One region of the Gordonia sp. J1A genome, then DNA from elsewhere that is predicted to be linked to it. Evidence: riboswitches for the same ligand, from Rfam matches in the RefSeq annotation. Region 1 holds a riboswitch; the other holds the start of a gene.
The links. Region 1 has a riboswitch for cyclic di-AMP ahead of ACZ5QD_RS18535 (transglycosylase family protein). Riboswitches for the same ligand answer to the same signal wherever they lie in the genome.
Positions count from the first base shown of each region.

Region 2: it holds a riboswitch for cyclic di-AMP, as region 1 does, so the genes downstream of both, ACZ5QD_RS07365 (C40 family peptidase) here and ACZ5QD_RS18535 (transglycosylase family protein) in region 1, are expected to answer to the same signal.

Region 1 is NZ_AP041607.1:3,952,825-3,968,484, reverse strand. It holds gene ACZ5QD_RS18565 (DUF3027 domain-containing protein) at 1-153, opposite strand, end outside; gene ACZ5QD_RS18560 (MFS transporter) at 296-2,092, shown strand; gene ACZ5QD_RS18555 (DUF2771 family protein) at 2,171-2,755, shown strand; gene ACZ5QD_RS18550 (cold-shock protein) at 2,778-3,197, opposite strand; gene ACZ5QD_RS18545 (hypothetical protein) at 3,314-3,523, shown strand; gene ACZ5QD_RS18540 (flavin reductase family protein) at 3,520-4,050, shown strand; cyclic di-AMP (ydaO/yuaA leader) riboswitch at 4,314-4,506, shown strand; gene ACZ5QD_RS18535 (transglycosylase family protein) at 4,515-5,147, shown strand; gene ACZ5QD_RS18530 (hypothetical protein) at 5,295-5,477, opposite strand; gene ACZ5QD_RS18525 (helicase-associated domain-containing protein) at 5,524-7,863, shown strand; gene ACZ5QD_RS18520 (DNA repair helicase XPB) at 7,913-9,565, shown strand; gene ACZ5QD_RS18515 (hypothetical protein) at 9,650-10,102, shown strand; gene ACZ5QD_RS18510 (pyridoxal phosphate-dependent aminotransferase) at 10,136-11,293, shown strand; gene ACZ5QD_RS18505 (alpha-ketoglutarate-dependent dioxygenase AlkB) at 11,347-11,976, shown strand; gene ACZ5QD_RS18500 (oxidoreductase) at 11,988-12,857, opposite strand; gene ACZ5QD_RS18495 (adenylate/guanylate cyclase domain-containing protein) at 12,859-14,586, opposite strand; gene ACZ5QD_RS18490 (YceI family protein) at 14,662-15,216, opposite strand; gene ACZ5QD_RS18485 (zinc-binding dehydrogenase) at 15,368-15,660, opposite strand, start outside.
Region 2 is NZ_AP041607.1:1,575,873-1,591,532, reverse strand. It holds gene qcrB (cytochrome bc1 complex cytochrome b subunit) at 1-430, opposite strand, end outside; gene qcrA (cytochrome bc1 complex Rieske iron-sulfur subunit) at 427-1,578, opposite strand; gene qcrC (cytochrome bc1 complex diheme cytochrome c subunit) at 1,575-2,477, opposite strand; gene ctaE (aa3-type cytochrome oxidase subunit III) at 2,559-3,170, opposite strand; gene ACZ5QD_RS07395 (hypothetical protein) at 3,341-3,805, shown strand; gene trpD (anthranilate phosphoribosyltransferase) at 3,861-4,949, shown strand; gene ACZ5QD_RS07385 (AraC family transcriptional regulator) at 4,952-5,743, opposite strand; gene ACZ5QD_RS07380 (Lrp/AsnC family transcriptional regulator) at 5,740-6,018, opposite strand; gene ACZ5QD_RS07375 (DEDD exonuclease domain-containing protein) at 6,051-7,811, opposite strand; gene ACZ5QD_RS07370 (hypothetical protein) at 8,017-8,253, shown strand; cyclic di-AMP (ydaO/yuaA leader) riboswitch at 8,364-8,563, shown strand; gene ACZ5QD_RS07365 (C40 family peptidase) at 8,582-9,157, shown strand; gene ACZ5QD_RS07360 (C40 family peptidase) at 9,246-10,292, shown strand; gene ACZ5QD_RS07355 (peptidase MA family metallohydrolase) at 10,338-11,693, shown strand; gene ACZ5QD_RS07350 (glycosyltransferase family 4 protein) at 11,690-12,808, shown strand; gene ACZ5QD_RS07345 (AMP-dependent synthetase/ligase) at 12,939-14,741, opposite strand; gene ACZ5QD_RS07340 (hypothetical protein) at 14,872-15,282, shown strand; gene ACZ5QD_RS07335 (SRPBCC family protein) at 15,285-15,660, shown strand, end outside.

The DNA of each region.
Region 1 (15,660 bases):
GGGGACTTCGGCGGCGAAGTAGTGGGTGGCGGCGTACTCGCCCTCCGAGCGCGCCCCCAGATGCTCACCAGGCGTTTCGCCGTCGGCGATCAATGCTTCGCGCGCGAAGGCGACAGCATCCACCAGGGCGCCGTTCTCGAATGCAACACTCACCCTTCCAGTGTGCAATAGCGGCCCGGGGTAATGCACGTCAGGCACCTTTCGCAGACGATTCGCGGGATCGGCGAGGCACGCACGAAGCGTCGGGCGCCGCCTGTTCCCAGCCTTGTCCGCGTCATAGGGAACAATTGATGACGTGAATCCTCGTCAACCCGGTGACAACCGCCCCCACGGCGGTGACCGGCAGCAGTCTCCGCGGTCTCCGCGGCGGCCGGCGCCGCATCCCGGCCAGGCGAACTACCCGGCCGACCCGCGACCGCGCGTGCCCACCCGACCGTTCGAGTCCCGCGAACGTCCGGCCAGCGAGGGCTATCTGCCTCCGCGCACCCGGAACCCGCATCTGCCCCCGCTCGACCCGCAGACCGAACCCGTCGACCAGCCGACCACCCGGATCAAGCCGGAGGCCGGCGCGCAGGACCGTCGCCGCGGCACCGAATACGTTCCACCCGAGAAGGTCACGGTGGTCCGGGTCTTCGCGCGGCGGTCGAAGTACTTCACCGCCCGCGGCGTGAACATGGTGCATCGCGCGGCGACGGCCGACGGCGCCGACCGGTCCGGACTCACCGCGCTCACGCTGCCGGTGATCGCCAACAGCGCCGTCGACGCCGCGATGGCGGTCGCGCTGGCGAACACGCTGTTCTTCGCCGCGGCCACCGGCGAATCGAAGGTCAACGTCGGCCTGTACCTGGCTTTGACGATCGCACCGTTCGCGCTCATCGCACCGCTGATCGGGCCGCTTCTGGACCGGCTGCAGAACGGGCGGCGAATCGCGATGGCCGCGACCTTCGGCCTCCGCGCGGTCCTCGGGTTGCTCATCATCGTGAACTCCTCGTGGGACTCCTCATCCGGGCAGCTCACGTACAAGCCGTGGGTGCTCTATCCGTGCGCCCTCGGGCTCATGGTCCTGTCGAAATCGTTCGGGGTGCTCAAATCGGCCGTGGCACCGCGCGTGCTGCCGCCCTCGATCGATCTGCCCCGCGTCAACTCCCGGCTCACCACGTTCGGCCTGATCGGCGGCACCATCGTCGGCGGCGGCATCGCGGGCGCGCTCGAGATGGTGCTCGGCAAGTTCCTCCCCTTCCACGTTCCGGGCGCGATGATCTGGCTGGTGCTGGTCGCCGCGATGGGCGGCTACTACTGCATGAAGATCCCGTCGTGGGTGGAGGTGACCGAGGGCGAGGTCCCGACGACGATCACCTACCGCGGCAGTCCGGACGCCGAGGCCCCCACCGAGCGGGCCCACAAGCCGAGCCTCTCGAAGCGGTTGGCGGCCAAGATGCGCCAGCCGCTGGGCCGTTCGGTGGTGACCGGACTGTGGGGCAACGGAACCATCCGCATCCTGACCGGGTTTCTCACCCTGTACATCGCCTTCTACGCCAAGGCGCAGGACCACCTGGGTTCCGGCTGGGCGCAGCTGATGATGCTGGGTGCGGTGGGTGCCGCCGCCGGCGTCGGCAACGCCGCCGGAAACGGCCTCGGCACGCGGATCGAGCTGCGCAATCCCACCGCGATCGTCGTGTGGTCCACCGCGGCCACATTCGTCGGATGTCTGCTGGCCGCGATCTTCAACTCGCTGATCTTCGTCGTCGTCGCAGGCTTCATCGGCTCGGCGACCAGCGCCATCGCGAAGGTCTGCATGGACTCGAGCATCCAGGACGATCTACCGGAGGAGTCCCGGGCGTCCGCATTCGGCCGGTCGGAGACGGTGCTCCAACTCTGCTGGGTCTTCGGCGCCACCCTGGGTGTGCTCCTGCCCACCGAGCTGTGGATCGGCTTCACCGTGGTCACCGTGTTCGTCGGAATCGGTCTCGTCCAGACCTTCCTGACCAGCCGCGGTTCCACGATGGTGCCGGGCTTCGGCGGCCGCCGCCCCGATCACGCGGCCCCGACGATGCCGATCGAAGTGCCCGACCATCTGCGCGCACCGCGCTGAGCCGCGGCCGACACGCCCCTGATCGAGCCCGCACATCCCCCAGCCCCCGCCCCCTAACCGAAGGACGTATTCGACGTGATGCAACCGGGAGACAAGAAGGCCCTCGCGATCATCGGAGCCGTGGTGGTCGCGGCCCTGGTGATCATCGCCGGCGCCACCACGCTGCTCGTCCGGGGACACGAGAAGCCGCTGCCGACCATCTCGTTCCAGGCCGGCGACCACCTGACCCGGGCCGAACCGTCGTACTGGTGCTCGGTGAAGATGGACGACTGCCGACTCGTCGACCGGAACGGCAAGTTCAAGCTCCGCACCTACGACCACCCGGTCGCCATCGGCGAGCGGGTGACCCTGAGCGTTCCGAAGGAGATCTCAGACGGGCCGTGGACGCTCATCGCCGAATACGCGACACCACGGGGCATCGCACGCGTGATGTGGCTGCACCTGCCGGGCACCACTTTCACGCAGATTCTGCACAGCGAACCCGATCGGGTGCTGATGGGCGTGGAGGTGTCGTCGATCTCGGCGTACCGGGAGAAGACCCCCGGCCAGGACAACGACTCGCTCGACGTCGACCTGTCGATCCGCGGCACCTTCTCGATCCGGACTCTGCCGGTCGACTTCCGCATTCCGAACACCGCGACGCTGCCCGACCAGCGCGGCTAGCTCGGCCGGACGGAGGCCCGCCTCAGCGGTCGAGTTCGCGTGTGACGCCGCGGACGACCTCCGAGATCCGCTGGGCGGTCTTCCGGTCGGGATAGCGGCCGTTGCGCAGATCCGGCTGCACCTTGCCTTCGAGCAAGGTGATGAGATCGGCGATGAGCCCGTGCAGTTCGTCGGGCGAGAGACGCTTCGCGTCCCGCTCGCGGCGTGCCGCCTCGCGCGTGTTGCGCGCCACACTGGGCGCCGGTTCGAGGACCGTGACGCGCAGCGCCTGCGGGCCGCGGCGTCCCGCCGCCATGTCGAACTCCACCTTCTGTCCGACCTTCAGCTCCGAGACGTCCGAGGGCAGCGCGTTGGCCCGGACGTACACATCCTCGCCGTCGGTCTGCGACAGGAACCCGAAGCCCTTCGCGGAGTCGTACCACTTCACCCGGCCGGTCGGCACAGTGCTCACCTTCACAACTGATCTGGTCTGCCACAGACAAAAGCGCCTTGGCCCGATGGCAGTCCGAGCGGAGGCGCGCTGCAACAGATTCTAGCGTTCGGGCTACCGTTGACGCCATGCAGACCCAGAAGTCCTCACGCCTGCTCGGGGTCGCCGTCGTCATGTTCGGCATCGGGATGATCGCGAGCATCGCCCTGCTGTTCCCGGCGGTCCGGGACACCGGGACGGCCGTCGTCACGACCGTCTACGTTCTGGCCATGGGCGCACCGCTGGGATTGCTGCTCGGGATCGTGTTCGCCCTGCTGTCCGGCCGGCGCAGCCGGTGAACCGCATCGACCCGGACCGGCCGCTGCGGCCCGTCAGCGACGAGACCGAACTCAAACGAGCTTTCAGTTGCTTCCCGTCCGGCGTGGTGGCCGTGTGTCGCACAGGCGACGATCCCGGGGGCGACCCGATCGGGATGTCCGCCAGCGCCTTCACCACCGTCTCGCTCGATCCGCCGCTGGTGTCGGTGTGCGTCCGCAACGGCTCCACCACCTGGCCCGCACTGAGGGGCGGCACCGTCGGCGTGAGTGTCTTCGCCGCGCACCAGGGCGAAGTCTGCCGCAGGCTCGCGGGGCCGCCGGAGGACCGGTTCACCGGGGTACGCCCCATCGCCGACGACTCGGGCGCGGTCTTCATCCCCGGCGCCGCCGCCCACCTGGCATGCACGGTGTTCTCAGAGATCCCCGCGGGCGACCACCTCGTGGTGCTTCTGACCATCGACGCCCTGCGCTGCGACCCGAACGTCGAACCACTTGTCTTCCACGCCAGCAGCTTCCGCGCGCTCGAAGCTCGACGCGCGCAATCCTGACATACCGGCGTGTCGGAACTCTCAATCAGGATGTGACCTTTGTCACATAACAACCGGATAACGAACGGGATACGAGACGGGTATCAGTGCCGTGAGCAGCACGGACGTGCCACGACGCCCGATCGGCCGCTTCACACCACCTCAGAGCACCTCTTCGCATCAGATGTTCTCGCGGGCCCGACGACGTAGTGTTCATGACGGCCGCCACCCAGGCGACCACCCGAACGCCCGTTCCGCCGGTCGCGCCCAACCTCGCTCCGCCGGCAGGACACCCGCTGATGCAGTTTCAGGAGCGAGGACGGGGGACCCACAATCCTCCGGGAACCGGTCGATCACCTCGGTGGTCGGCCTTGGGGTTAAGCCCGGCAGACGTCGCACCCAGTGACGCGAGCCGGACCGGGCACCTCTCAGCCCGAACCCGACAGCTCACCTCGTAGGCGCGTGGAGAGAGGAAACGAAGACATATGTCCGGACGTCACTCGAAGCAGACGACCAATACCAAGACTTTCGCGAAGATCGCCCTCACGTCGGCCATCATCGGCGGCGGCGCGGCCCTGATGGGCGGCGGTCACGCCTCGGCAGCGACCGATTCCGAGTGGGATCAGGTCGCACAGTGCGAGTCCGGCGGCAACTGGGCCATCAACACCGGCAACGGCTACCAGGGCGGCCTGCAGTTCAGCCCGAGCACCTGGGCGGCCCACGGCGGCACCCAGTACGCACCGAGCGCCGACCAGGCCACCCGCGAGCAGCAGATCGCCGTCGGCGAGCGCGTTCTCGCCACCCAGGGCAAGGGCGCATGGCCCACCTGCGGCGGTCCCCTCTCGGGCCCCACCCAGCGCAGCGCCCCGGCCACCCCCAAGCCGGCCAACCCGCTCGCACCGAAGCAGCAGGACGCCCCGAAGACCGGCCTGGCCAAGTCTGCCGACGCCAAGAACACCGAAGAGGCCAAGCAGCAGATCGACAAGGTCGTCAACGACTCCAAGGTGAGCCCCGAGGTGCGCAGCGCCTGGAAGGCCGCCAAGGACTCCGGCTACCAGCTCACCCCGGACCAGCTGAAGCTGTACAACCAGAACAAGGGCCTGATCAACCTCCCCTGATCACCCGAGAAGTTCATCCGAGAAGACCTCCGCTTCGGCGGGGGTCTTCTCGCATTTTGCGACCGCCCCCGCACCGACGTGACACATGACGCACGAAAACCGGCCGGACCACACGGTCCGGCCGGTCTCGGCAGAGCTCAGGTCAGGTCAGCGGTTGACGACGGTCTTCGACTGGATGTACGGCAGGCTGTCGACGGGCTGCGGCAGCTCGTAGTAATCGCCGAACGGCGAGAGCGCACCCGCCAGGTGAGAGGTGAACTCCGTCACCGCGTGCTGCTCACCGATATCCGTCGGCCAACCGTTGTCCACGTATCCACTCTTCTTAGCCACGGCCTCATTGTGCCATGCCCGCTGAACCGGCGGTACAGTTGTCCGAATGAGTCCCGACCTGCCGCTGCGCGGGTTGGCCGACGATCTCGCCGAGCGGTCCGACGATGCGCTCGTCGAGTTGCTGATCGCCCGGCCCGACCTCGCTTCTCCCCCGCCCCGCGGCACCGGTGTCCTCGCCCAGCGCGCGCTGTCGGCGGCGTCGATCTCCCTGGCGGGCGAAGGGCTCGACCTTCTGGCGGTCGCGGTGATCGAGGCCTTTCTCGACGCGTCCAGTGCGATCGGCGAACGCAAGGAACTCCTCGGGCCGGTGAGCCGGGACGCGATCGTCGCCCGTCTCGGTCGGCGGGCGCGGCGCGGCGACGTCGACGCGCGTCTCGACCAGATGGTCACCCGTGCACTGCTGTGGGGCACCGGCCCCCGCCGGCGCGGCAGGCACACCGACTGGATCGCCGGGGCGCATCTGCCCGCCGCCCTGCCGTGGCGGGCTCACAATCTGCTCGGCCCCATCGCGGAGTCGACTCCCGCGCAGATCCGCGAGCGCATCGAATCGGCCGCCGAGCGGCCCAGGGAACTGCTCACCACACTCGCCCAGGGGTCGTCTCTCGGGCGCAGTCGCGACGCCGCACCGGATGCCGATCCGAGCGCGCCGGTGCCCACCCTCATCTCACTCGGTCTGCTCGCACGGATCGATGAGCAGACCGTGGAGCTTCCGCCCCAGGTGGGACAACTGCTTCGCGGTCAGCCGCCGCTCGAGACCGCGGTCCTGCGGGAACCGCCACTCACCGGTGCGGACGGCCCCGGGCGGTTCGACGCGAAGGCCGTCGACGCCGCGGGGGCGGGCGAGGCGCTCGAACTGCTCCGTCACTCCGGCGATCTGATCGAGGCGCTCGGCACCGCACCGGCGGCCCTGCTGCGGTCCGGCGGCCTGGGCATCCGCGAACTCCGGCGCCTCGCCAAGACCACCGCCCTGACCGTGAGCCGCGTCGGCCTGCTCGTCGAGCTGCTGGCCAGGCAGCGGCTGCTCGACGCGGGTGCGCCCGACTCCGACGCGGGCGACCACCTCGCCGACGACGTCTTCGCGCCCACCGGCGCCGTCGACGCCTGGGCGCATCTGAGTTCCGGGCGACAATGGCTCGGCATGGCGCGGGCGTGGCTCGATCTGCCGCGGCAGCCCTGGCAGATCGGCGACACCGACCGCGAGGGGAACACCCTCGCGGCGCTGTCGTCCGAACTGTTCGACGCCACCGCCGCGGCCTCGCGCCGCGCGGTGCTGGCTCCGCTCGCCGACGCCGAGCCCGCCCACCCGGTGTCCCCCGAAGCGCTGACCGCGGTACTCGGATGGCGTCATCCGCGCCGTCTCCGCCGGCTCAACGTGCATGTGGTGTCCGAGACCCTGCGCGAGGCGACCGAACTCGGACTCGTGGCGCACGGCTCGCTCACGACCGCCGGGCGGCTGCTCCTCGACGTTCCCGCCGACGCCGAGTCGGCGGCCGACGTGCTCGCGGCGATGGACGCGTCCCTGCCCGACCTCATCGACTACTTCCTGGTCCAGGCCGACCTGACAGTCGTGGTGCCCGGGCCGCTCGATCCGGACGTGGCCGACCGGCTCCGGTTGATCGCCGACCTCGAATCGGGCGGTGCCGCCTCGATGTACCGGATCACCGAAGACAGTGTGCGGCGCACGCTCGACACCGGCCGCACCAGCGCCGAGATCGCCACGTTCCTCCACGAGCACTCACGGACGCCCGTGCCGCAGTCGCTGACATATCTGATCGACGACGTCGCCCGCAGACACGGCCGGCTGCGCGTGGGCGTGGCGGCGTCGTTCATCCGCTGCGACGACACCGCGACGCTCACCGAGGTGCTGCGCAGCGAGGCCGCGACCGAGCTGGCCCTGCGCGCCCTGGCCCCGACGGTCGCGGTGTCGGCGGCACCGCTGCGCGATGTGATCGACCGGCTGCGCGCATCGGGGTTCAGCCCCGCGGGCGAGGACTCCTCCGGAGCACTGATAGACCTGCGCAGCCGAGGCGTCCGCGTCCCGGCCCGCGGTGCGGCGTCGTCCCCACCGCATCGACGCGCCGCTCTCGGTCCCGGTCAGGCGCACGCCGTCGTCTCCCGGATGCGGACCGCCGACCGCGCCGCCGGACCGGTCGCCGCGGCCTCGGCGTCGGGTGCCGCCGGCGAGACCGTGTCCACGCTGATCCAACTGGCCCTGCGCACCGGGAGGCGCCTGCGCATCGGTTATGTGGACGCGCAGGGCGCGGCGAGTCGGCATGTGGTGCACGCCCGTTCGCTGGCCGCCGGACAACTGGTGGCCGACGAGGAGGGCGGCGAGCCCGACCTCCGGTTCGCGCTGCACCGGATCACCCGCGTCGAGGTGCTCTGACTCCCGACGGCAGGTGGCCGCACCGCGCCCGAACCTGGACAATGGACCGGTGACCGACGGACCTCTCATCGTGCAATCGGACAAGACCCTCCTGCTGGAGGTCGACCATCCGGGGGCGGCCGCCGCGCGGGCCGCGATCGCACCCTTCGCCGAACTCGAGCGCGCTCCCGAGCACGTCCACACCTACCGGGTCACTCCGCTGGCACTGTGGAACGCGCGAGCCGCCGGCCACGACGCCGAGCAGGTGGTCGACGCCCTCGTCACACACTCGCGTTTCCCGGTTCCGCAGCCGCTGCTGGTCGACATCGTCGACACGATGGGCCGCTTCGGGCGTCTCCAGCTGATGAAGAACCCCGCGCACGGGCTCACCCTCGTGAGCCTGGATCGCGCCGTGCTGGAGGAGATCCTGCGGAACAAGAAGGTCGCGCCCATGCTCGGCGCGCGGATCGATGACGACACCGTCGTGGTCCACCCGTCCGAGCGCGGGCGCCTCAAGCAGATCCTGCTGAAGGTCGGCTGGCCCGCGGAAGACCTCGCCGGTTACGTCGACGGCGAGGCGCACCCGATCGAATTGGAGCAGACCGACTGGCATCTGCGCGACTATCAGGAGTTGGCGGCCGACTCGTTCTGGGCGGGCGGTTCGGGCGTCGTAGTCCTGCCGTGCGGTGCGGGAAAGACCATGGTCGGCGCCGCGGCGATGGCCAAGGCCGGCGCCACCACGCTGATCCTCGTGACGAACACGGTCGCCGGCCGCCAGTGGAAGCGCGAGTTGGTGGCCCGGACCTCCCTGACCGAGGACGAGATCGGCGAGTACTCGGGCGAGCGCAAGGAGATCCGCCCCGTCACCATCGCCACCTACCAGGTGATGACCCGCAAGTCGAAGGGCGAGTACAAGAACCTCGACCTGTTCGACTCGCGCGACTGGGGTCTGATCATCTACGACGAGGTGCATCTGCTTCCGGCCCCGGTCTTCCGCATGACCGCCGACCTCCAGTCGCGACGGCGCCTCGGCCTCACCGCCACGCTGGTCCGCGAGGACGGACGCGAGGGCGACGTCTTCAGCCTCATCGGCCCCAAACGCTACGACGCCCCGTGGAAGGACATCGAGGCGCAGGGCTGGATCGCTCCGGCCGAGTGCATCGAGGTCCGGGTGACGATGACCGATTCGGAGCGGCTGCAGTACGCCGTCGCCGAACCAGAGGAGAAGTACAAGCTCTGCTCCACCGCCCACTCCAAGATCCGCGTGGTCCGGTCGATCCTCGAACGCCACCGGGACTCCCAGACCCTCGTCATCGGCGCCTACATCGACCAGCTCGAGGAGTTGGGCCGGGAACTCGACGCCCCGGTGATCCAGGGCTCCACCCGGAACGCCGAACGCGAGAAGCTCTTCGACGCCTTCCGCCGGGGAGAGTTGCAGACCCTGGTGGTCTCGAAAGTCGCGAACTTCTCCATCGATCTCCCCGAGGCCTCGGTGGCGGTTCAGGTCTCGGGTACGTTCGGTTCTCGCCAGGAGGAGGCCCAGCGCCTCGGCCGTCTGCTGCGGCCCAAGGCCGACGGCGGTCAAGCGCACTTCTACTCGGTCGTCTCGCGCGACAGCCTCGACGCCGACTACGCCGCGCACCGCCAGCGATTCCTCGCCGAGCAGGGCTACGCGTACCGGATCGTCGACGCCGACGACATCGTCGGACCGCCGCTGCCGTGAGACGCACGTAACACTCGTCGTCTGTTCGTGCGACATACCGGTTGTCGGGGGTTCGAACACCATCGTCGATTCCAAGGGGGAACCGTGAACCGTCTCGTCACCGGAACTGTCGTCGCTCTCGCAGCGGGAGCCGTCGTCGCGGGAACCGCGGCCGGGGCCGGCGCGGCCGGCGCCGACATCGAGACCAGCGAGTACGTCGCGCAGAACTGCATCGGCCTGTCACCGAACATCATCGATAATCCCTACTACGGCGGCGTCACCGTCTACCCCGACGGCAATGGGCGCATCAGCGTCACCTGGGGCAATCCCAGCATCTGGGGCTACCGCACCGACGGCACCCTGACCTGGAAAAACCTGCGCACCGGCCGGAGCGGCCAGAGCAATGCCCACTTCACCCACGACGCCGAGGGCGCCGGGTTCTCGGCGGAGATCGCCACGGGTCCGGGACCGGTCCGGATCACCACGCGAGCGATGAACCGAGGGCCCTTCCTCACCCTGGCCGCGCCGACGTGCACGGGAGTGGCGCACGTCCGCTGACCGCATGGGTCGGGTGTGTGCCAACCTGGAGCCATGCCATTGGTCGACCGCATGCGCCCGTTCACGTCCACCGTCTTCGCGGAGATGTCGGCCCTCGCGGTGAAGCACGACGCGATCAACCTGGGTCAGGGGTTCCCCGACTCCGACGGGCCGGCATCGATGCTGGCGGCGGCCGTCGACGCGATCGAATCAGGCGGCAATCAGTACCCGCCCGGGATCGGTGTGCCGTCGCTGCGCCACGCGATCGCCGCACATGAGCGCGATCACTACGGCATCGACCGCGACCCTGATTCGCAGGTCCTGGTGACCGTCGGCGCCACCGAGGCCATCGCCGGTGCCCTGCTCGGACTCGTCGAGCCCGGCCGCGAGGTGGTGATGATCGAGCCGTACTACGACTCCTATGCGGCCTGCGTCGCCCTTGCGGGCGGTGTCCGGCGCACCGTTCCGCTGGTGCGCGACGGCGACGGATTCGTGCTCGACCGATCGGCGCTGGCCGCCGCGTTCGGACCGAATACCGCTGCGGTGCTGGTCAACTCGCCGCACAATCCGACGGGCACGGTACTCACCGACGACGACCTCGCCCAGATCGCACGGTTGACGATCGAGTACGACGCCGTCGCCATCACCGACGAGGTGTACGAGCACCTGCTCTTCGACGGCCGCGGCCAGCACCCGCTCGCGTTGCTGCCCGGGATGGCCGAGCGCACCCTGCGGATCTCGAGCGCCGCCAAGACCTTCGCGTGCACGGGGTGGAAGGTCGGCTGGATCACCGGTCCCGCCGATCTGGTGGCGGCGGCGCGTGCGGCCAAGCAGTTCCTCACCTACGTCGGCAGCGGACCGTTCCAGCCCGCGGTAGCGCACGCGCTGCGCACCGAGATGGACTGGGTGCGGGCCAACGCCGCCGACCTGGCGCGCAAACGGACCGTCCTGTCGAACGCGCTGCGCACGGCCGGGTTCGACGTCCACCGCAGCGAGGCCGGGTACTTCGTCTGCGCCGATCCGCGCCCTCTCGGGTATTCGGACGGATTCGAGTTCTGCCGCGAGATGCCGGCGCGGATCGGGGTCGCCGCCGTGCCGGTCAGCGCATTCGTCGACGACGATCAGCCGTGGCGGCACCTGGTCCGCTTCGCCTTCTGCAAGCGCGACGAGGTCATCGCCGAGGCCGCCGAGCGACTCGGCAGTCTGCGATGACCGCGCGCCGTTCGTACTAGAACATACATTCGATGCCCTGGTAGGCTCCAGCCATGGGCACTGGAGTTCAGGCCTCGTTGTTCGACTCGGCTGACGCGGACGTCGGCCTGGCCGCACTGAGCGCGAGCACCGTACGACACCCGCTCTCCGACGGCGCCTGGGTCGATGTGCGCCCGGGCTGGGTCACCGGGTCGATGCACCTGTTCGACGCCCTACGCGCCGATGTGCCGTGGCGAGCCGAACGCCGGCAGATGTACGAGTCGGTGGTCGACGTCCCGCGACTGCTGGCCTTCTACGATCAGCGCAGCGCGCTGCCGCACGAGATCCTCGAACGGGCCCGCGGTGCACTGACGCACCACTACCGACGAGAACTGCCCGAGGGCTTCGCCACCGCGGGTCTGGCATTGTATCGGGACGGCTCCGACAGCGTCGCCTGGCACGGTGACCGGATCGGTCGGGGACGGATCGACGACACCCTGGTCGCGATCGTCTCCCTGGGCGCTCCGCGCACCCTTCTGCTGCGCCCGCGGGGCGGCGGACCGTCACGGAAATTCATCCTCGGTTCCGGCGATCTGTTGGTGATGGGTGGCTCATGCCAGCGCACATGGGATCACGCGGTCCCGAAGACGCCCGGGGCCGGCCCGCGGATCAGCGTCCAGTTCCGTCCCGCCGGGGTGCGTTGACCCGCGCGCTCTCAGACGTCGAAAGTGACGCCCGTCAGTTCCTCGGACGCCGACCAGAGGCGGTCGCGAACCCGCTGATCGTCGGCCGCCGCACGATAACGTGCACGCGACGGTGTACCGCGCAGCACCCGGTTGGGCCCCCAATAGCTGCCGTTCGGGACGTCGGCCGTCGCCGCGAACAGTGCGGGCAACGCCCCCTGAGCCGCAGGCTGCCCCACGCGAAGCATCGCGCCCGCCTTCATCAGGTAGTCCACGGGCGTCTCGGATTGCCCCATCAGACCGGTCGAGGTGTAGCCGGGATGAGCCAGGACCGCCCGCACGGGGGATCCCGACTGGGTGAGCCTGCGCGCCAGCTCTCGTCCGAACACGGTGTTCGCCAGCTTGGAGTCGCCGTACGCCGCCCATCGGTTGTAGCGCCGCCGCTCCCAGTTGAGGTCGTCGGCGTGGATCCTTCCCCAGTTCTGCGCGAGCGAGGACATGATGACGATCCGCTCGCGCACTCTGGGCAGCAGCAGTCCGGTGAGGGCGAAATGCCCCAGGTGGTTGGTGCCCATCTGCATCTCGAAACCGTCGGCCGTACGCCTGTGCGGCAGTGCCATCACTCCGGCGTTGTTGACCAGGACGTCGAACGGCTCGACGCCGGCCGCGAAATCGCGCACAGAGCCCAGATCGGCCAGATCGAGATGCGCGACGCGCGCCGACGCGCCGATCCGGCCCGCCACACGTTCGGCTTTGTCCAGGTTGCGGCAGGCGAGGGTCACGTCGGCGCCGGCCGCCGCGGCAGCCCTGGCGATCTCGGCACCCAGCCCGCTGTTCGCGCCGGTGATCACCCAGGTGCGGCCGCTCTGGTCGGGTAATCCGGCTGTCGGCCGATCGCTCATGTCACTGCTCCTTCGCGGCCGCACGCGGCGAACGCTCACGCGGTATGGCGAACTTCACCAGGTCAGCCAGCACACTACCGAGCGACGGCGGCTCGGCGCGGATCAGCAACTCGCGCGGCGCGAAGATCTCGGTCGGCTCCGGCCGACCGCGCAGGGTCACCCGATCCACGCGGCGCCACTTCGCCACCTCGTCGGCGCCGGCACGGTCGATGGCCGCGCCGCTGGCGTAGACGGGCGAGTATCCCTCCTTGGCCCGGTCGGACAACCGCGCGCACTCGTTCACCGGGTCCCCGATCACGGTGTACTCGTACCGGGTCCGCGCTCCGATGTTGCCGGCGAACACCGGACCGTAGGCCACGGCCATCCCCCACTCCAGCGGGAGCTTCTCACCGAGCGCCACACCGAGTTCGCGCGCGGCCACCAACGCCGATTCGGCGGGATTGTCCAGTGGCGCGGGCACACCGAATACGGCGAGCGCCGCATCGCCCTCGAACTTGTTGATGAAGCCGCCGTGCCGTTCCACCACCTCGGCGACGATGGAGAAGAAGGCGTTGAGCACCACCGCGGTCTCGCGCGGGTCGCGCCGCGCCGCGAACGACGTCGACCCGGTGATGTCGACGAAGATCACCGCGACCTCGGTGTTCGATCCGACCAGATCTCCGCCGTGTTCGAGAGCCAGGTCGGCGACCCCCACTCCGACGTGGCGGGAGAAGATCTCGCGCATCCGGTCACGTTCCTGAAGGCCGTCGAGCATCCCGTTGATGCCGTGCTGGAGCACACCGATCTCGGAGGAGTCGTAGACGGCGACGCGCCTGGTCAGGTCGCCGTCGCGAGCCGATTCGATGACATCGCTCATCTCGTTGAGGGGATCGCGGATCGCACGGCCCACCAGTCCGACGACGCGCCCGCCCGAGGCGAGCGCGATGAAGGCCAGGAACGCGATCGGCCAGTCGAAACGATCCTCCACCTGCGGGACCAGGCCGAGTACCCGCCCGACGATGATCGTGACCATCCCGACCATCGGCACCGCCGAGGAGACCAGCCAGATCACCGCCATGCGCTCGCGCACGCCGTGCATCGCGAACCGCATCGACCGCCCGCCGAAGGCGAGCACCGTCAACGGCCGGACCGCGCTCTCGATGAACATGTAGTTCAGGCACGCCGAGGTTATGGCGGCGAGCATGAACGCCACGAGCATGGCGAGCAGGAACACCGGCTCGGCGTCGGAGAGCACCACGTACATCAGGTACGCGGCGAGCCAGCCGACCAGGTCGGCGTACACCACGCGGGTCGGGATCACCTGCACTTGTCTTCGACGGTCGTCGTCGGCGGGACCGCCGCTGACGAACCACGCGAACTGCGGTTTCAGGAACAGCAGCGAGATCGCGAGACTGACGATCAGTCCGACCAGCGTCGAGAACAGTACCGCGAGCATGCCGGGATCCTCGGAACCCGAGTGCAGCGTGAGTTCGCCGCCGCTGAACGCGAGGAACACCGCGATGAAGGTCTCGATGCTGATCAGGATCTTGGCCCCGCCGAGAATCGCGCTTCCGAGCACCATGGCCCGGGCGACGATTCCGCGGCGGGTCGCCACGTCCATCGCCCGCCACTCGGTGGCGACGCGTTCGCTTCCGCCTTCCACGAGCCGCCCGCCGAAGTAGGCCAGTTTCAGCCTGCGGTCCACCCATTCGGCAAAACGGTGCAGCTCAGTGCGAGTCTCGCCACGCACAAGCAATCACCTCCCGGCCCAATGGAATCTCACTGAGATTACCGAAGACCGGGAGGTGATGTCGGGGTGGAGCGATCAGGCGGTGTGCGTCGCCTCGATCTCGAGCGTGATGGTGATCTTGTCACCGACCACGGTTCCACCGGTCTCCAGCGGCATCTCGATGTCGATGCCGAAATCCTTGCGGTTGATCACGGTCGAGGCCTCAAAGCCCGCGACCGGGCCCTGGCCCATTCCCGCGTTGACGCCGTTGTACTCCATCTTCAGGGTAACCGGCTTGGTGACGCCCTTGAGCGTGAAGTCGCCGGTGAGCTCGTAGTCCCCGCCCTTCTCCACGACGGAGGTGGAGGTGAAAGTGGCGGTCGGGAACTTCTCGGCGTCGAAGAAGTCGGCCGACTTGATGTGGCCGTCGCGCTGTTCGTTGCGGGTGTTGATCGAGGTGACGTCGATCTCGGCCTGAACCGACGGCGTGCCGTCCTCGGCGATGGTGATGGTGCCGGTGAAGGCGTCGAAGGTGCCGCGGACCTTCGAGACCATCAGGTGGCGGACCGAGAAGCCGATGGTCGAGTGGACCGGGTCGATGGTCCAGGTGCCGGGGGTCAGGTCAGCGGGGGTGACGGTTGCTGCAGTCATGACGGTTCTCCTTGCGGAAGCGATCTCGATGGCGTCTGTGGTTCTGCGGCGGCGTGTGCCGCACACACACAGAGCATAACCGGACCGTGGTCCGGATAATTCCGGTTGTGGCGCCAATCACGGAAAGTACCGTCGGATCACGTCCGGACGCTCAGACGTCCACGACGTCGCTCGCCGGATCGATGAGGATCTTCGCGTGACTGCGTGCCGAGGCGAGCGCCTCGAATGCCCCCGCGGCACCGCCGAGCCCGACTGTGCCGGTGAGCAGCGGCCTCGGCTGAACCGTCCCGCGCGCGATCATGTGCAGCGTGGCCCGGAACTCGGCGGGGTCGTAGCCGAAGACGAAGCGCAGGTCGATCTCCTTGTTGCCTGCCATCGCAGGCTGGAAGACATCCGGCTCCATGCACACTCCGACCACCACGACCCGCGAGCGGAAGGGCACGT
Region 2 (15,660 bases), 1.6 Mb from region 1:
AGCAGCCGATGACCCAGTTCGCCTCACGCGGGCGGCGGAACGCGCCGGTGAAGAAGATTCGCATCATGTGGATGATGATCGACGCGGCGAACAGCAGGGCCGCCCAGTGGTGGATCTGGCGAACGAAGAGTCCGCCGCGGACCTCGAAGGAGAGGTTCAGCGTGGTCTCGTACGCGCGACTCATGGTGACGCCGTTGAGCGGCTGGTAGGCGCCGTCGTAGATGACGTGAGCCATCGACGGGTCGAAGAACAGAGTCAGGTACGTACCGGACAGCAACAGGATGATGAAGCTGTACAGCGCGATCTCGCCCAGCAGGAACGACCAGTGGGTGGGGAAGACCTTGTTGATCTGTCGACGCATACCGGCCGCGAGGTGGTACCGCGAGTCGACCTCTTCTGCCTGCGTGGCGAGGCGGTCAGCGATCGTCATGACTTACGCTCCCAGAATGCCGGTCCGACGGGCTCGATGAAGTCGCCGTTGGCGACCATGTAGCCCTGGTTGTTAACACTGATGGGCAGCTGCGCCAGCGCACGTGCGGCCGGTCCGAAGACCGCCTTGCCGTACTCGAGGGCGTTGAACTGCGACTGGTGGCACGGGCAGAGGATCCGGTTGGTCTGCTGCTCGTACAGCGAGGTCGGGCAACCCAGGTGACTGCAGACCTTCGTGTAGGCGTAGTAGTCGCCGTAGTTGAAGCTCTCCTGGCCCTTGCGCTTGATGACGCGCTCGGCGTCGGCCGGACGCAGGCGGATCAGCATGACGGGGTTGCGGACCGCGCGAAGACCCTCGAGCAGCTTGTGGCGGGACTCCTCGGTCTCGCCGTAGCCGTCGGAGACGCGCCACGGGAAGACGGTCTCCATGGCGCCGGCGTCGAGGTCCTCCGGTCGGACCAGGGCCACCTGGTACGGGTTGCCGGTGTCGCGGCGCAGGAAGACGGTCTCGCCCTTGGTCTCGTTGTAGATCGGCGACCAACCGGTGTGCCACAGGGGAGCGTCGTCGCCCTTGGCCCACGGGTTCTTGATGAAGCCGCCGATCGCGGCGACGCCGCCGGCCACCGACAGTGCGCCGAGGCCGAAGACCGCCGAACCGATGATCATCTTGCGGCGGGGGAGGGTGGAGGTCTCCAGCGTGTCGTCGAGTTCAGCGACGATGGTCTGCTTGTCTACCTCCGCCGAACCGCCGTCGTGACGATCCTGCACCGAGATCTCGGCCGGGATGAACCGCTTGGTCAGCTGAACGACGCCGAATCCGAACGACAGGATCGAGAGACCGAAGGTGACGCCGAGCAGAGGCGTGTACAGGGTGTAAGCCCAGTAGCCCGACTCGTCCGGCATGCGGAACTGCCATTCATTCCAGATGAACAGCGCGAAGCCGGCGATGGCGAAGAGGCCTGCCAGCACGAACCAGATCGCGACAGCGAACTCGGCGCGCTTCTCGGCCTTCGTGCCCGGCTCGGGGAAACGCTCGGCGCGGTGGATGATCTCCACTCCGTCGAGGTTGGTACCGAGACGGACCTTCTCGTCGCGAGACATTGCGGCGAGTTCGTCGTCGGACGGGACGTCCTTACTCGTGTCGCTCAATTTCGTGATCCAATCCACATTGCGCCGGCGACGACCGCCGTCACGCCGACAACCCACATGACGATGCCCTCAGAGACCGGACCGAAACCGCCCAGTCCGTAACCGCCGCTGGGGTTGGCGGTGTCCACGTAACGGACGTAGCCGATGATGTTCTTCTTCTCGTCCACCGACAGCTGACGGTTCGAGAACTTGGGCATGTTCTGCGGTCCGGTGAGCATCGCGGTGTAGAGCTGCTGCGGGTTGACGTCCGTCAGCGGGGGAGCGAACTTACCGCCCGAGAGAGCGCCGCCACGACCGGTGAAGTTGTGGCAGGAGGCGCAGTTGAGACGGAACAGCTCCGAACCGCGGCCGATGTCGGTGCCGCGCAGCGAGTCCATCGCGAGGACGGGGAAGCCGTCCTTGTACTTGATGTTGCCGTCGGCGTCCTTCTCGTACATGACCGACGGACCGCCGCCCATCGCCTGGATGTAGGCGCCGAGCTGGTCGATCTGAGCCTCAGTGAACTTGGCGGGCTTGCGCTGCGCCTGAGCCTCGTTGCGCGAGGCCGGCATGCGGCCGCTGGAGACCTGGAAGTACACCGCGGCGTCACCGACGCCGATGAGCGACGGACCGCGGTCCCGGACGCCCTCGAGGTTGGCGCCGTGGCAGGTGATGCAGGAGGTGTCGTACAGCTGCTTGCCTGCGGCGACGGAGCTCGCGCTCTTGTCGTCGGCGGTCGCGACCTGCGGCTTGGGCGAGATCAATGCGGCGATGATGCCGGTGGCGATCAGGCCCAGCAGAAGGAAGATGGTGCCGCTGGCTCGGCGACGGAGCTTGCGACGCCGCTTAGCGCGCGCGGCGTCGTTGTTGTCATCGGACGGGTCGCGGTCTTCCGGCGAACTCGGTGGAGATGATCTCATCTGTGACTCTCTACTAAGCGGTTTGGACTGAATGTATGTGAACCGGTCCGGCGGGCCGGCCGGTTCTTCGGCCGCCGGGGGCTACCGGATGAAGTAAATGACGACGAACAGCGCGATCCACACCACGTCGACGAAGTGCCAGTAGTACGAGACGACGATCGCAGCTGTCGCCTGCGCCGGAGTGAACTTCGACAGGCGTGTGCGGATGAGGAGGAAGACGAACGCGAGGAGACCGCCGATGACGTGCATGCCGTGGAAACCGGTCGCCATGTAGAAGACCGACCCGTATGCGCTCGACGAGAGCGTGGTGCCCTCGTTGATGAGCGAGTAGTACTCGTAGGCCTGGCCGCACACGAAGAAGGTGCCCATCAGCAGGGTCAGCGTGTACCAGCGACGAAGGCCGTACACGTCGCCGCGCTCGGCGGCGAAGACACCTGCCTGGCAGGTGAACGAACTGAGAATCAGAACCGTGGTCACCGGCACGGCGAGCCAGAGGTTCAGATGTGTCGGCGGCTGCGGCCAGCCGTCCGATGCATTGGCCCGAGCGACGAAATACATCGCGAAGAGGCCAGCGAAGAACATCAATTCGCTCGACAGCCACACGATGGTGCCGACGCTGACCATGTTCGGACGGTTCAGCGAGTGCACGCGTGAGGTGATGGCGGTTTCTGAGTTACCCACAGCGCTAGTCACAAGAGAAGTATGACGGTTCGTAGTAACCGTTGACCACCCGGGTCGGAAAATTGCTCGAAGTCGCCTGCTTTCCGCAGGTAGAGCCGATGACGACGAGTCTACCGGCGTGTCCTGAGACCAGGATGAGGGTTTACGGTGGACGCCATGACGATATGGCGTGAGGTGGCGTGATGGTCTCGTGGAAGCTGCCCTGGCGCAGTGACGCCGCGCGCGCACCCGAGCCCGTGGTGGGCGATCCGGATCTGCGGGTCGTCGTCTCCGGCACCGACGAGACGGTCGCGAGTTCGGTGGCATTGGCGCAGGCGGGGTTCGCCTCGACCGAGGCCGTGGTTCTGCGGCATGTGGTGCGACTGCCCGCCTCGGCGGTCAGCGGTGTCCTCGAGCGTGTCGGTGCGGACGGTTACGCGGTCGACGAGAGTCCGGTGGATGAGCGTGTGGCGGCTGCGGGGCCCGACACAGCGGACGACGCGCTGACGACCCTCGCGCTTGCTCGGGTGATGCCGGTGGATGCGGTGGCGCTCTCTCGGGAGCGGGCCCGCATCGCGAGCATGGTCTCGCGCGCGGAGGGGGCCGTCGTCGGTTGGGCGGTGCTGCGGCCGGCGGGTGCCGGGGAAGCCGGTGCGCCCGGTCGCTGAACTGCGGCGGATACTCCGCTGACGCGTCCGGGAGGCTGCCGTTAGGGTGGTTCGCGTGACTGCTGACGACGTGACTGCCGCCGAGAACGCTTACACCTGGCCGTATGTACTCGGCAAAGTGACCGATCGGGTCGATCTGACGGTGGACGAGGCGGCGTGGGCGATGCGCGAGATCATGTCCGACGCGGCGACCGGCGCACAGATCGCTGCGTTCGGTGTCGGCGTCAAAATGAAGGGCGCCTCGTCGTCGGAGTTGCGAGGGCTGTCGGAGGCGATGCTCGCGCTCGCGAACCGCATCGAGGTGTCGGGGGCGGCGGTCGACATCGTCGGGACCGGGGGCGACCGCTCCCACACCGTCAACATCTCCACGATGACATCGGTGGTCGTGGCCGCTCTGGGTGTTCCGGTGGTGAAGCACGGGAACCGTGCGGCCTCGTCGAAGAGCGGCGGAGCCGACGTGCTCGAGGCGCTCGGCGTGGCGATCACGCTGCCGCCAGCCGCGGTCCAGCAGTGCGTCGAGGAACTCGGTATCGGCTTCTGCTTCGCGCCGGTCTTTCATCCGGCCTTCCGCTTCACAGGACCGCCGCGCAGTCAGATCGGCATTCCGACGGTCTTCAACGTGCTCGGGCCGCTGACGAATCCGGCGTCGCCGGAAGCCGGACTCATCGGCTGCGCCTTCTCCGACCTCGCGCCGGTGCTGGCGCAGGCCTTCGCAGAGCGCGGCAACCGGGTGCTTCTGGTTCGAGGCGACGACGGTCTCGACGAGTTGACGACCACCACCACCTCCACCGTGTGGCAGATCATCGGCGGCCGTTCCCGCGAACTGACCCTCGATCCCCGAGATCTCGGAATCGATCTCGTCGAGCTGTCAGCCCTGCAGGGCGGAGACGCTTCGGTCAACGCGCAGATCGCCCGTGAGATGTTCGCCGGTGCCCGCGGTGCGGTGCGTGACGCGGTGGTCCTCAACGCCGCGGCCGCTGTGGTCGCCTTCGAACAGGACGAGATGTTCACTCAGGAGGAGTTCATCGCGGCGATGCGCGATGCTCTCGCGAGGGTCGAGGCCGTGATCGACTCGGGCGGGGCGGCGGACCTGCTGTCGCGCTGGGCGCAGGTCAGCAACCGCCTCGCCGCCGAGCACGGCTGATCTCACCCTCCCGCGCGGTAGCGGCTCGGGGTGAACCCGAGCACCGAGGCGAAGTCGCGTGTCATATGGGCGTGATCGGTGTAGCCGAGCTCGGCGGCGATCTCGGCGAGGGATTCGTCCGGCCGTGTCCGGACGCGGTGCGCCGCCTCCTGCAGTCGACGGCGGCGGATCAACGCCGCCGGTGACAGGCCGACGTACTTGGCGGTGAGGCGCTGCAGGGTCCGTTCGCTGATCCCGAAGAGTTCGGCCGATTGATCGACCCGGATCAGAGCGGGGTCGGACTCGAGCGCGGTCACCGCGCGGTTCGCGAGCAGCGCCTCGTCGGTGAGCGACGCGCGAGCCCGCAGCCACCGTCCCACCGTCTCGGCAGCGGCCGCGGGGTCGGGCGGGGAGCCCATTCCAGTGGTCATCTCAGTGCTCACCGCGGCGTGCAGGTCCGGTGCGGACACCACGGTGACGGTGTCGAGATGTTCGGCGGGACGGATGGGGAGTGCTCCTGCGGCCGCGGGCCGCAGGAGTGCTCCAACGGCCCATCCTGTTCCTGCCAGGTCCCGATGACTGATCCGGGTGGTCGCACCGGCCACCACGACGTGATCGTGCTGAACCACCAGATTCAGGGCGCCGAAGCCGATGACCTCCTGGCGGCTGACACGGCCGGTCGGCAGCTGCCAGCGGCAGATCCAGAACCACCGGACCAGGTCGGCCGTCGCGCCGATGGCGGGAAGTCGATGGAACTCGGGAAGCGACTCGGGGCGCAGGACGCCTCGGTCGGACGGGACATCGGGGCGCGTCACGCCTCGCCGATCGAGAACCCGCCCTCCACCTCGGCGCTGGCGTAACTGCGGAACGCGATGTGCGTGGCACTCGTGCGGACACCGGGAAGACGGTTGATGGCGCCGGTCACCACCGAGGCGATCTCCTCGTGATTGCGCACCCGGACCTTGGCGATCAGGTCCACGTCGCCGGCGCACGAGTACACCTCGGTGACGCCCGGGATCTCGGCGACGGCCTGGGCCGTCTCGGGGATCTGATGGATGTCGGCTCCGATGAGAACGATGGCGGTGATCATGGGCTCGACTCTAGTGGCTTGCCGCCAGGCCGTTAGCGACTCGTCGCCTCGCGCGCCGATCGCGCAATGCGTGCGAAGTCGCGCCAGCGCTCGGCCGCGCCGATCGGCAATGAGAGCTGGTCGCTCACGTCGACCAACCGCGTACCGGACTCGTACAGCCATCGCTCGATCAGCGCCGTCTCCTCGGCAGGCGCACCGGCGAGCGGTCCGCTGTCGTCGGCCGGGGGCAACACGGTCGTGGACGCGGCTCTGAGTCGTTCGACGACCGCCATCGGGGCCACGCCGCGAGCCGCGTGCGCGGAGCCGGCCAGGCGCCCGTATCTGACGACGCTCAGCTCCCAGCCGCCGGCACCGTCGGGCCGTGCGCCCACGACCTCCGGCCGCTGCGCCACCGCCGCGAGCCGCTGCGTCCGGGCGAGGGTCTCGATGGTCGCCGACAGCCGGTCGCGCGCCCGGGCCGCCGACTCGAACCGGCGCTGCTGGGCCAGGTACTCGACGCGTTCGCACAGAACCGCGAGAAGCGAGTCGGACCGTCCCGAGATCAGGTCGCGTACGGCCTCGACTCGGCAGAGGTAGTCCGGCAGCGTCTGCGGGCGGTCACTGGCGGCGCGGCACGTTCCCGGCAGCGTCGCGACGAGCGGATCCGGCAGTCGTCCCGCCTCCGTCGGCCCCTCACACCAGTGGTGACTCGCCTTCTTCAGGTCGGCGCCGCACGTCCGCAGCCCCGCCGCCCCGGAGAGGACGTCCGCCACCTCCAGCGCGACCGCCCGGCTCGTCACCGGCCCGAGCGATTCGGTCCCCGGCGTGCGCGACACCTTGAGGCGCGGGAAGCGCTCGGCGGTCAGGGTGATCCACCAGCCCCGCTGCGGATTGCGGGAGCGGCGATTGTAGGACGGCTTGTGGACTCCGAGGAGTCGCAGTTCGGCGACCCCGGCCTCCAGCGCATGAGCGCACTCGACGTGATCGACGCGGGTCGCGAGTGAGACCATCTCGGCGATCCGGGTGCGGGTGTCGCTTCCGTTGAAGTACCCGGAGACGCGACGGTGGAGGTCGACGGCGGTACCTATATATAGGACCTCCTCCGACGGACCGCGGAAGAGGTAGACGCCGGGCCGATGGGGGAGCCCGGACGCCATCGTGCGTTTGGCGCGCATCGCCGGCGTCGCCCGGGGCAGATACGTGGTCAGATCGCCCACCGTTCGCACCCCCTGGTCGCCGACGCGCTCCAGAAGTCGATGGAAGACGTCGACCGTGGCACGGGCGTCGTCCAGCGCACGGTGGGTCGGCCGGACCGAGACGTCGAACAGATCGGCCAGCGCGAAGAGTTTGACGCTCGGCGCCTCCTGCCTGCTCAGAATCCGTCGGGCCATCACCACAGTGCACAGGGACGCGGAGAACGGCCACGGCAGGCCCGCTCGGGCAGCGCTCCTCCGCAGGAACCCCATGTCGAAGCGGGCGTTGTGCGCCACCAGGACGCACCCGCGGGCGAACTCGACGAAGGACGGCAGCACCGCCTCGACGGCTGGCGCGTCGTAGAGCATGGCGGTGGTGATTCCGGTGAGGGCGACGATCTGCGGCGGGATCGCGCGCCCGGGGTCGACCAGCGTCGCGAACTCGCCGAGCACTTCGCCTCCGCGGATCTTGACCGCACCGATCTCGGTGATGCGGTCGTTCTCCGGACTGCCGCCCGTGGTCTCGAGGTCGACCACCACGAAGGTGGTCTCCCGCAATGGAGCGGAGGTGAACTCGTCGGCCTCGGGAAGGTCGGCGAACGACAGCTGTTCGACGGTCATGGCCGAACCGTACGGCGGGGCTCTGACAGCCCCGGCCCGACGCGCTTCGACGGACGGAGATGTCGTAGGGGCGTCGTAGTCTCCACCCGAGGTCGACGGCGACGAGACGTCTTCGGGTCGCGGACAACGTGATTGCCCGGTTTCGCCGTCTCCACCGAGATGATGAGAGGCAGATCACATGAAAATTGACTGTGCGCGGTGTCCGATGCGAGCGCGAGCCTGCGGCGACTGCATGATGCAGGTCTTCTTCGGTCCGCCCACCAGCGGTTATGGGGTCATGGAGAACCCTGACCCCGCCGGTGCCGAACTCGCCGACGCGATCGATGTGTTCGCTGACACAGAATTGATCTCCCCTGAGGTCGCGGGTGCGGCCAAACGGGGTGTCGTCGCAGGTGATGACACTTTCCGGGAGTCGTGGCCGGGTGGCCTCCGCGCCGTGTGAGCCGGTAGTGGACGGCACGCCTACGGCGGGCCAGTGGACATCGCTGTCAGGGTTTCGTAATCTTTCCGAGACCTTCCAGTCAGGGATGTCCCGGAGCAGTCCGGGTGCCCGGTGGGTCATCGCCTAATCGCCCTCACCAACGGGGGCGAACCGGGGAACCACTTCCTCCGTGCGACCGATGTGAATCGTGCGTGCGGATTGGGGTGAATCGCACAAGGATTGAAGCTTCGGGCTTCTTTCTGCCTGCGTAGGGTCCATCTCTTCCGGCCCGAACCCGACAGCTAACCCGGTCGGCGATAAGGGAGAACAACAAGGAGTACGTGTTTTCGTGGGCAAACATAGTTTGGAGCAGACCAGTGCCGGCCGTAAGGCCGCCAAGTCCGCAGTGCTCGCCGGCTCGATCGCCATCGGCGGATCGCTGGCGTTCGCCGCAGCTCCCGCACATGCCACTCCGGTGACCGTTCCGAACGTCGGCACCTTCGACGTTCCGGGACTGCCGCAGAACCTGGTGCCGAAGGCCCCGCAGGCCCCGAGCCTGGACATCGGCACCCCGCAGCAGGTGCGCGCCAAGAAGGCGCTGCGCTACGCGGAGTCCAAGATCGGCGCGCCGTACGTCTACGGTGCGGCCGGCCCCAACGCCTTCGACTGCTCGGGTCTGACCTCGTGGGCCTACAAGCAGGCCGGGAAGATCATCCCGCGTGACAGCTACGGTCAGCTCGGCGGCGGCACTCCCGTCGCATCGCTGGCACAGGCCCAGCCCGGCGACATCCTGATCTTCAACGGCGGCGGCCACGCAGGCATCTACGCCGGCAATGGAATCTTCGTCCACTCGTCCACCGAGGGCGTTCCGGTGAAGCGCGACAAGGTGAACGCGTGGAACCTGACGGGTATTCGCCGCTACTGAGCAGCGACTGCCGTTTGAACTTCGGTGAAGGGCGGGACGGCGTGAAGTGCGCCGGCCCGCCCTCACGGGTATGAAGGATCGAGTGCGAGTGGTGTTGAAGAGTCGAACGTCCCGGACGCTCAGACGGGCGGCCGCCTTCGGGCTGGCAGCCGTGTCCGCGTCGACGATCATGGTCGGGGCCCCCGTGTCAGCCGACCCGGCGCGCACCCCCGACCAACTGCTCTCGAAGTACCGCTCGCTCTCGGTGAACGCCGAGAAGACCTCCGAGGCGATGAACGCCGCGCAGGTCGAGTACGACAAGCAGCGCCGCATCGTCGCCGTCGAACGACGCAAGGCCGACAAGGCGGCCCATCAGCTCACCGCGATGCAGGGCCAGATGGACGCGGCCCAGAAGAAGGTGGACGCCCTCGCGCGCGTCAGCTACCGCGGCGCTCGCATCAACCGCCTCTATGCGATGCTGGTGAGCGATTCGCCCCAGAATCTCCTCGACAACATGTCGGGTCTGGAAGTGATGTCCCGCCAGTCGGCGGCCGACCTGCGGTCGGTGGTGAAGACCGCACGCGAGGCCAAGGCCGCCAAATCGGAGGCCGAGAAGACCGCCGCAGCCGCGACCCAGGCCATTGCCGCCTCGGAGAAGCAGCGCGGTGAACTGCAGGCCAAGCAGGCGAATCTGCAGATCGAAGCCGTTCAGATCCGCGCCATCTACCAGTCGATGACCGGCAAGCAGCTCGCCGCGCTGCGCGGGCCGAAGTACAACTTCGACCCCCGGGCCGTGCCGAAGGGGACCTCTCCGGAACTCGTGGCCGTCCAGGCCGCGATCTCGCGTATCGGTGATCCGTACGTCTGGGGCGCCACCGGGCCGAACCAGTTCGATTGCTCCGGCCTGATGCTGTGGGCCTATAAGCAGGCCGGACGTTCGATTCCGCGGACCAGCGAGGCCCAGCTCGCAGGCGGCACCCCGGTCGATCGCAACGACCTCGAGCCGGGAGATCTGATCATCTACTACCCGGATGCCACGCACGTCGGGATGTATGTGGGCGACGGTTACGTGGTGCACGCATCGACCTTCGGTGTGCCGGTCGCGGTGGTGCCGATCGACAAGGCCGGCCCGTACAACTCCGCGCGACGGTACTGAGTGCGCCCCCAGCGTGCCGCGATCGCGGCCACTGTCTTGGCGGCCGTGACTGCCGCGTCGCTCACCGCCTGTGGCTCCGATGCCGATCACCCATCGGCCACTTCGTCTCCGACGATCGCGACGACGCCGCTGAACCCGTTCGAACAGCAGCGCTACGACGGCGTCACCGCCCTGCTCGACCAACTGTCGTCGGCGCTGCGCAACGGCGACCGCAGAGGTCTGTCCGAACTCATCGATCCGGCCGCCACCGTCGAGTTCCGGCATCGGCTCGACGCCGTGGCTGCCGATTTCGCATCGGCGCCGGTGGGAAAGCCGCTCAAACTCAAGGAATTCCGCTATCGAGTGGCGCCCCAGACCGGCCCGGAGCACCTTCTCGAACCGGATTTCGAGGCGAAGCTCGAAGCGGCCGGCGCCTCCGACAGTTGGGTGACGCCCGTCGATCTCGACTACGCGCTGGGAGGCGCGTCGTCGCCTGGACTCGACGAACCGACGGTGACCCTCCACCAGAGCCTGACCTTCGCGCGATACGGCGACGACTGGAAAGTCGTCGGCGACGGTGGCCTGGCGCCCGACCCGTCGCAGGCCTCACGCGAGAATCCGAAGGCACCCGAGGTGGGACCGTGGGCGTTTCCGGGGCTGTCGGCGAACGACGTGCGCACCTCCGGGGGGACCTCGACGGTTCTGTGCTACCGGGGCGCGGAGAAGACCGCGGCTCAGGTCGCCGAAATCCTGCCCGCTGCGGTGGATGAGGTATCGAAGTTCTGGGGCGACGACTGGGTCCGGCGGATCGCGGTGATCTCCACCGCCGACGGCGCTCAGTTCTCCGGACTCACGAGGACCGTTCCGGTCGACACCTCAGCTGCCGCGGCCGCCACCGTGTACACCATGATCGATCGTCAGAATCAGCAGGTGGTGGGACAGCGGATCGTGCTCACGCCCGCCGCCCGTGCCCTGTCGAAGCCGGCGCTCGCCGTCGTGATCCGCCATGAGCTCACGCACGTCGCCTCGCGGCTCAACACCGCCGAGAACGCGCCGCTGTGGCTCACCGAGGGCGTTCCGGAGTACGTGGGCCGCAAGGGCACTTACCGGGACTTCGTCGACGCCGCACCGGAATTGGCCGCTGCCGTGGCCGCCGGCGACGTTCCGAAGGCGCTGCCCTCGGACGGGTCGTTCTCCGTCGACTCGGACGCGGCCCGGATCGCCTATCAGGAGGCGTGGTCGTTCGCGGCCTTCGTCGGCCAGAGGTTCGGCGAGGAGAAGCTCAAGAAGATGTACATCGGTGTCGGCAAGGGCGGAGACACCTCGACCACCGACGACGCGATGAAGGACGCGCTGGGTGCCGACAAGTCGACGGTGGTCGCCGACTGGCAGGCGTGGCTGCGCACCCAGGTGCGCCGGTGAGACGAACGCTGCTTGTCACCAACGACTTCCCGCCTCGGCCGGGCGGCATCCAGTCGTACCTGGAGAACCTGATCGCCTTCCTCCCGCCGGAGGACGTCATCGTCTACGCGCCGACGTGGCGGGGCTGCGAGGAGTACGACTGCGCGGCTCCGTACCGGATCGTCCGCCATCCCACGAGCCTGATGCTGCCGACTCCCGGAGTGCTGCGAAGGGCTGCGAATCTCGTGCGCGACAACGATGTTCACACAGTCTGGTTCGGCGCGGCGGCTCCGCTCGCGGTCCTCGGGCCCAAGCTCCGGAAGGCCGGGGCTCGGCGGATCGTCGCGAGCACACACGGTCACGAGGTCGGGTGGTCGATGCTGCCCGGCGCCCGCCAGGTACTCCGGTACATCGGCGACCACACCGACGCGATCACCTACGTCAGCCGCTACACCCGCGGCCGGTTCGCGGCGGCCTTCGGCCCGCGGGCATCGCTCGAGTACGTCTCCTGCGGAGTGGACGTCGACCGGTTCGCGCCGGACTCCACGGCGCGGCGCGTGCTGCGGGAGCGCTACGGACTGGGCGACGCACCCACAGTGCTCTGCCTGTCGCGGCTCGTGCCGCGCAAGGGCCAGGACATGCTGATCAGGGCGTGGCCCGCGATCCGTGACGCAATTCCCGACGCGCGGCTGATGATCGTCGGCGGCGGTCCCTACGCCGATGCGCTGCACCGGCTCGCCGAGGAGAACGGCGTGATGGATTCGGTGACCTTCACCGGCGGCGTCCCCGCCGCGGAACTGCCGATGCACCACGCGATGGCCGACGTATTCGCCATGCCGACCCGCACCCGGGGCGGCGGCCTCGACGTGGAAGGCCTCGGCATCGTCTTTCTCGAGGCCTCGGCCAGCGGTGTGCCGGTGGTGGCGGGCGACTCGGGCGGGGCGCCCGAGACGGTGCGCGAGAGCCTGACGGGCACCGTCGTCGACGGCCGTGACCGGGCCGCCGTCGCCGGGGCGATCGTCGAGATCCTCTCCTCACCGCGGCTCGCTGCGGCGATGGGGGAGGCCGGACGCGAATGGGCAGTGGAGAACTGGCAGTGGAAGATGCAGGCCGCGCGCCTCATGCGGCTGCTGTGACGAGCGCCGTCCGGTCCGGCCGACCACGCCGCCCCACGCGCTTGAACTGACGATCCCCGCGAACCCCGTCGGAAGGGGTTCGCGGGGATCGTCATACCGCGTCTCGGTGCCCGCAGGCACGCACCGGCGGCTACTTGCGGTAGATCGCCGCGATCTCCTCGGCCCACTTGTCGGCCACCACGTTGCGCTTCACCTTCAGCGTGGGGGTCAGTTCGCCCGAGTCCTCGCTGAAGTCGGTCGGGAGGATGCGGAACTTCTTGATGGTCTCGGCGTGGGAGACGGTCTCGTTGGCGGCGTCGACGGCCTCCTGGACCTCGGCCAGCAGGTCGGGGTCCTGCGCCAGATCGGCGACGCTGAGGTCGGCGGACTTGCCGTGGCGCTCCTTCCACGCCGGGAAGGCCTCGAGATCGATCGTGATGAGTGCGCCGATGAACGGTTTCTGATCGCCGACCACCACGGCCTGCGACACCAGTGCGCTCGCGCGGATGATGTCCTCCATCGGCGCGGGCGAGACGTTCTTGCCGCCGGCGGTGACGATGATCTCCTTCTTGCGGCCGGTGATGCTCAGGTAGCCGTCCTGGTCGAGCGCTCCGATGTCGCCGGTGTGGAACCAGCCGTCGGTGATCGCGGTAGCGGTGGCCTCGTCGTTGCGCCAATAGCCGGTGAAGACCACCTCGCCGGAGAGCAGGATCTCGCCGTCGTCGGCGATCCGGACGGCGTTGCCCGGGATGGGCCGGCCGACGGTGCCGACCTTCACCTGGCCGGGGGTGTTCACCGTGACCGCGGCGGTGGTCTCGGTGAGGCCGTAGCCCTCGTAGACGGGGATGCCGACGCCGCTGAAGAAGTGTCCGAGGCGCGAACCGAGGGGTGCGCCGCCGGAGATCGCGAGTTCGCAGACCCCGCCGAGCGCGGCGCGCAGCTTGGCGTACACCAGCTTGTCGAACACCGCGTGCTTCGCGCGCAGCAGCAGGCCCACGTCACCGTTCTGGGCGGCCGTCGAATACTGCACGGCGACGTCGGCCGCGAGATCGAAGATCTTGCCCTTCCCGCCGTCGTGCGCACTCTGGCGTGCCGAGTTGAACACCTTCTCGAAGACGCGGGGGACCGACAGGATCAGCGACGGCTTGAAGACGGAGAAAGTCGGCAGCAGATTGGGGATGTCGCTGGTGTACCCGACCTCCATGCCCGCCTCGAGCGCGACCAGGTTGATCGCGCGGGCGAGTACGTGTGCCATCGGCAGGAACAGCAGCAGGCGCTTGCCGTCGCCGAGCAGAGCATTCAGCGGGGTCTCCATCACGCCGGCGATCTCGCCGAGCAGGTTGGAGTGGGTCAGCATGCAGCCCTTGGGGCGGCCCGTGGTCCCCGAGGTGTAGATGAGGGTGGCCGGACTGGAGGCCTTGAGCGTCCGACGACGCGCGTGGACCTCCTCGTCTGCCACGTCCTTGCCGCGCTCGGTGAGGAGTTCGACGACTCCCGGGCCGTCGGCGACGTCGATCTGGAACACCTGGACCGAGTCGTCCACCGATTCCACCGTGTCGATGACGGCGCGGTGCCCGGCGGTCTCGGCGATGATCGCCGTAGCGCCGGAATCGCGCATGATCCAATCGATCTGGGGACCGGAGGAGGAGTCGTAGACCGGGACGGTGATCGCGCCGGCCGACCAGATGGCGAAGTCCAGGAGAGTCCATTCCAGGCGCGTGGCCGAGACCAACGCGACGCGGTCGCCCGGTTCGATGCCCGAGGCGATCAATCCTTTGGCGATCGCCGTGACCTGTGCTCCGGCCTCGGCCGCGGTGACCGGGAGCCACTGCGAGCCGGACTGACGACGGAACACGGTCTTGCCGCTCTGCTTCTCGACGATGTCGAAGAGCACGTCGGACGCGTTCCGCTCCTCGGGGATCTGAAACTTCGCGGGCACGCGGCACTCGGCCATGAAATACACCTTCCGGAACGGAAATTTCTCAGAACGACCTGAATCTCTGAGTGATCTTAGACCCACTCGGAGTGCCGGTTACGCACGAGTCGGGTTTCACCCACGGGGCCGGGTGTGTGAAGCTAGGACGGTGACGAGCATTCAGGTTGCCGACGAGGTCTTCGTCGCTGCGGCGCCGTCGCTCGCCGGTGCGGTGGTGGGCGATCGGGCGCGCTGGCGGCAGTGGTGGCCGGACCTCCGGCTGACCGTGGTCGAGGACCGCGGAGACCAGGGCGTGCGGTGGACGGTGGCCGGACCGGTCGAGGGCACCATGGAGATCTGGTGCGAGCCGTGCATGGACGGTTTCATCCTGCACTACTACCTGCACGCCGAGCCGTCGCGCCCACTGCCGGACGGGGCGCGCGAGCGGATGGACGCGGTCGCAGAGCTGAACCGCCGCAGGCGCATCGCGGGCAAGGAGATGTCCTTCCATGTCAAGGCGCTGCTCGAGGGAGACCGCGAGGCCGGGGCGCCCGCGGCGTCTGCCGCCGCGGGGGCGTAGCGATGGCCGACCACACCGAGCAGTCGATCGTCATCAACGCCGACGTGGCGGACGTGATGGCAGTGATCGCCGACTTCGACAACTATCCGCAGTGGGTCACCGCGGCCCGCGAGGTGACCGTTCTGGAACGGGACGCGTGGGGACGGGGCGTTCGGGTGCGATTCGTCCTCGACGCGGGAGTCCTCGCCGACACCTACGAACTCCGATACACGTGGGACGAGGACGGCGACGGTGTCTGTTGGACGCTCGTCTCGAGTGAGCTGCAGCGCGCTCAGGAGGGCAGTTACCGTCTGGCGCAGCAGGTTCCGGGTTCGACCAAGGTGACCTACGCTCTCATGGTGGACCTTCACATCCCGATGATCAGCCAGTTGAAGCGAC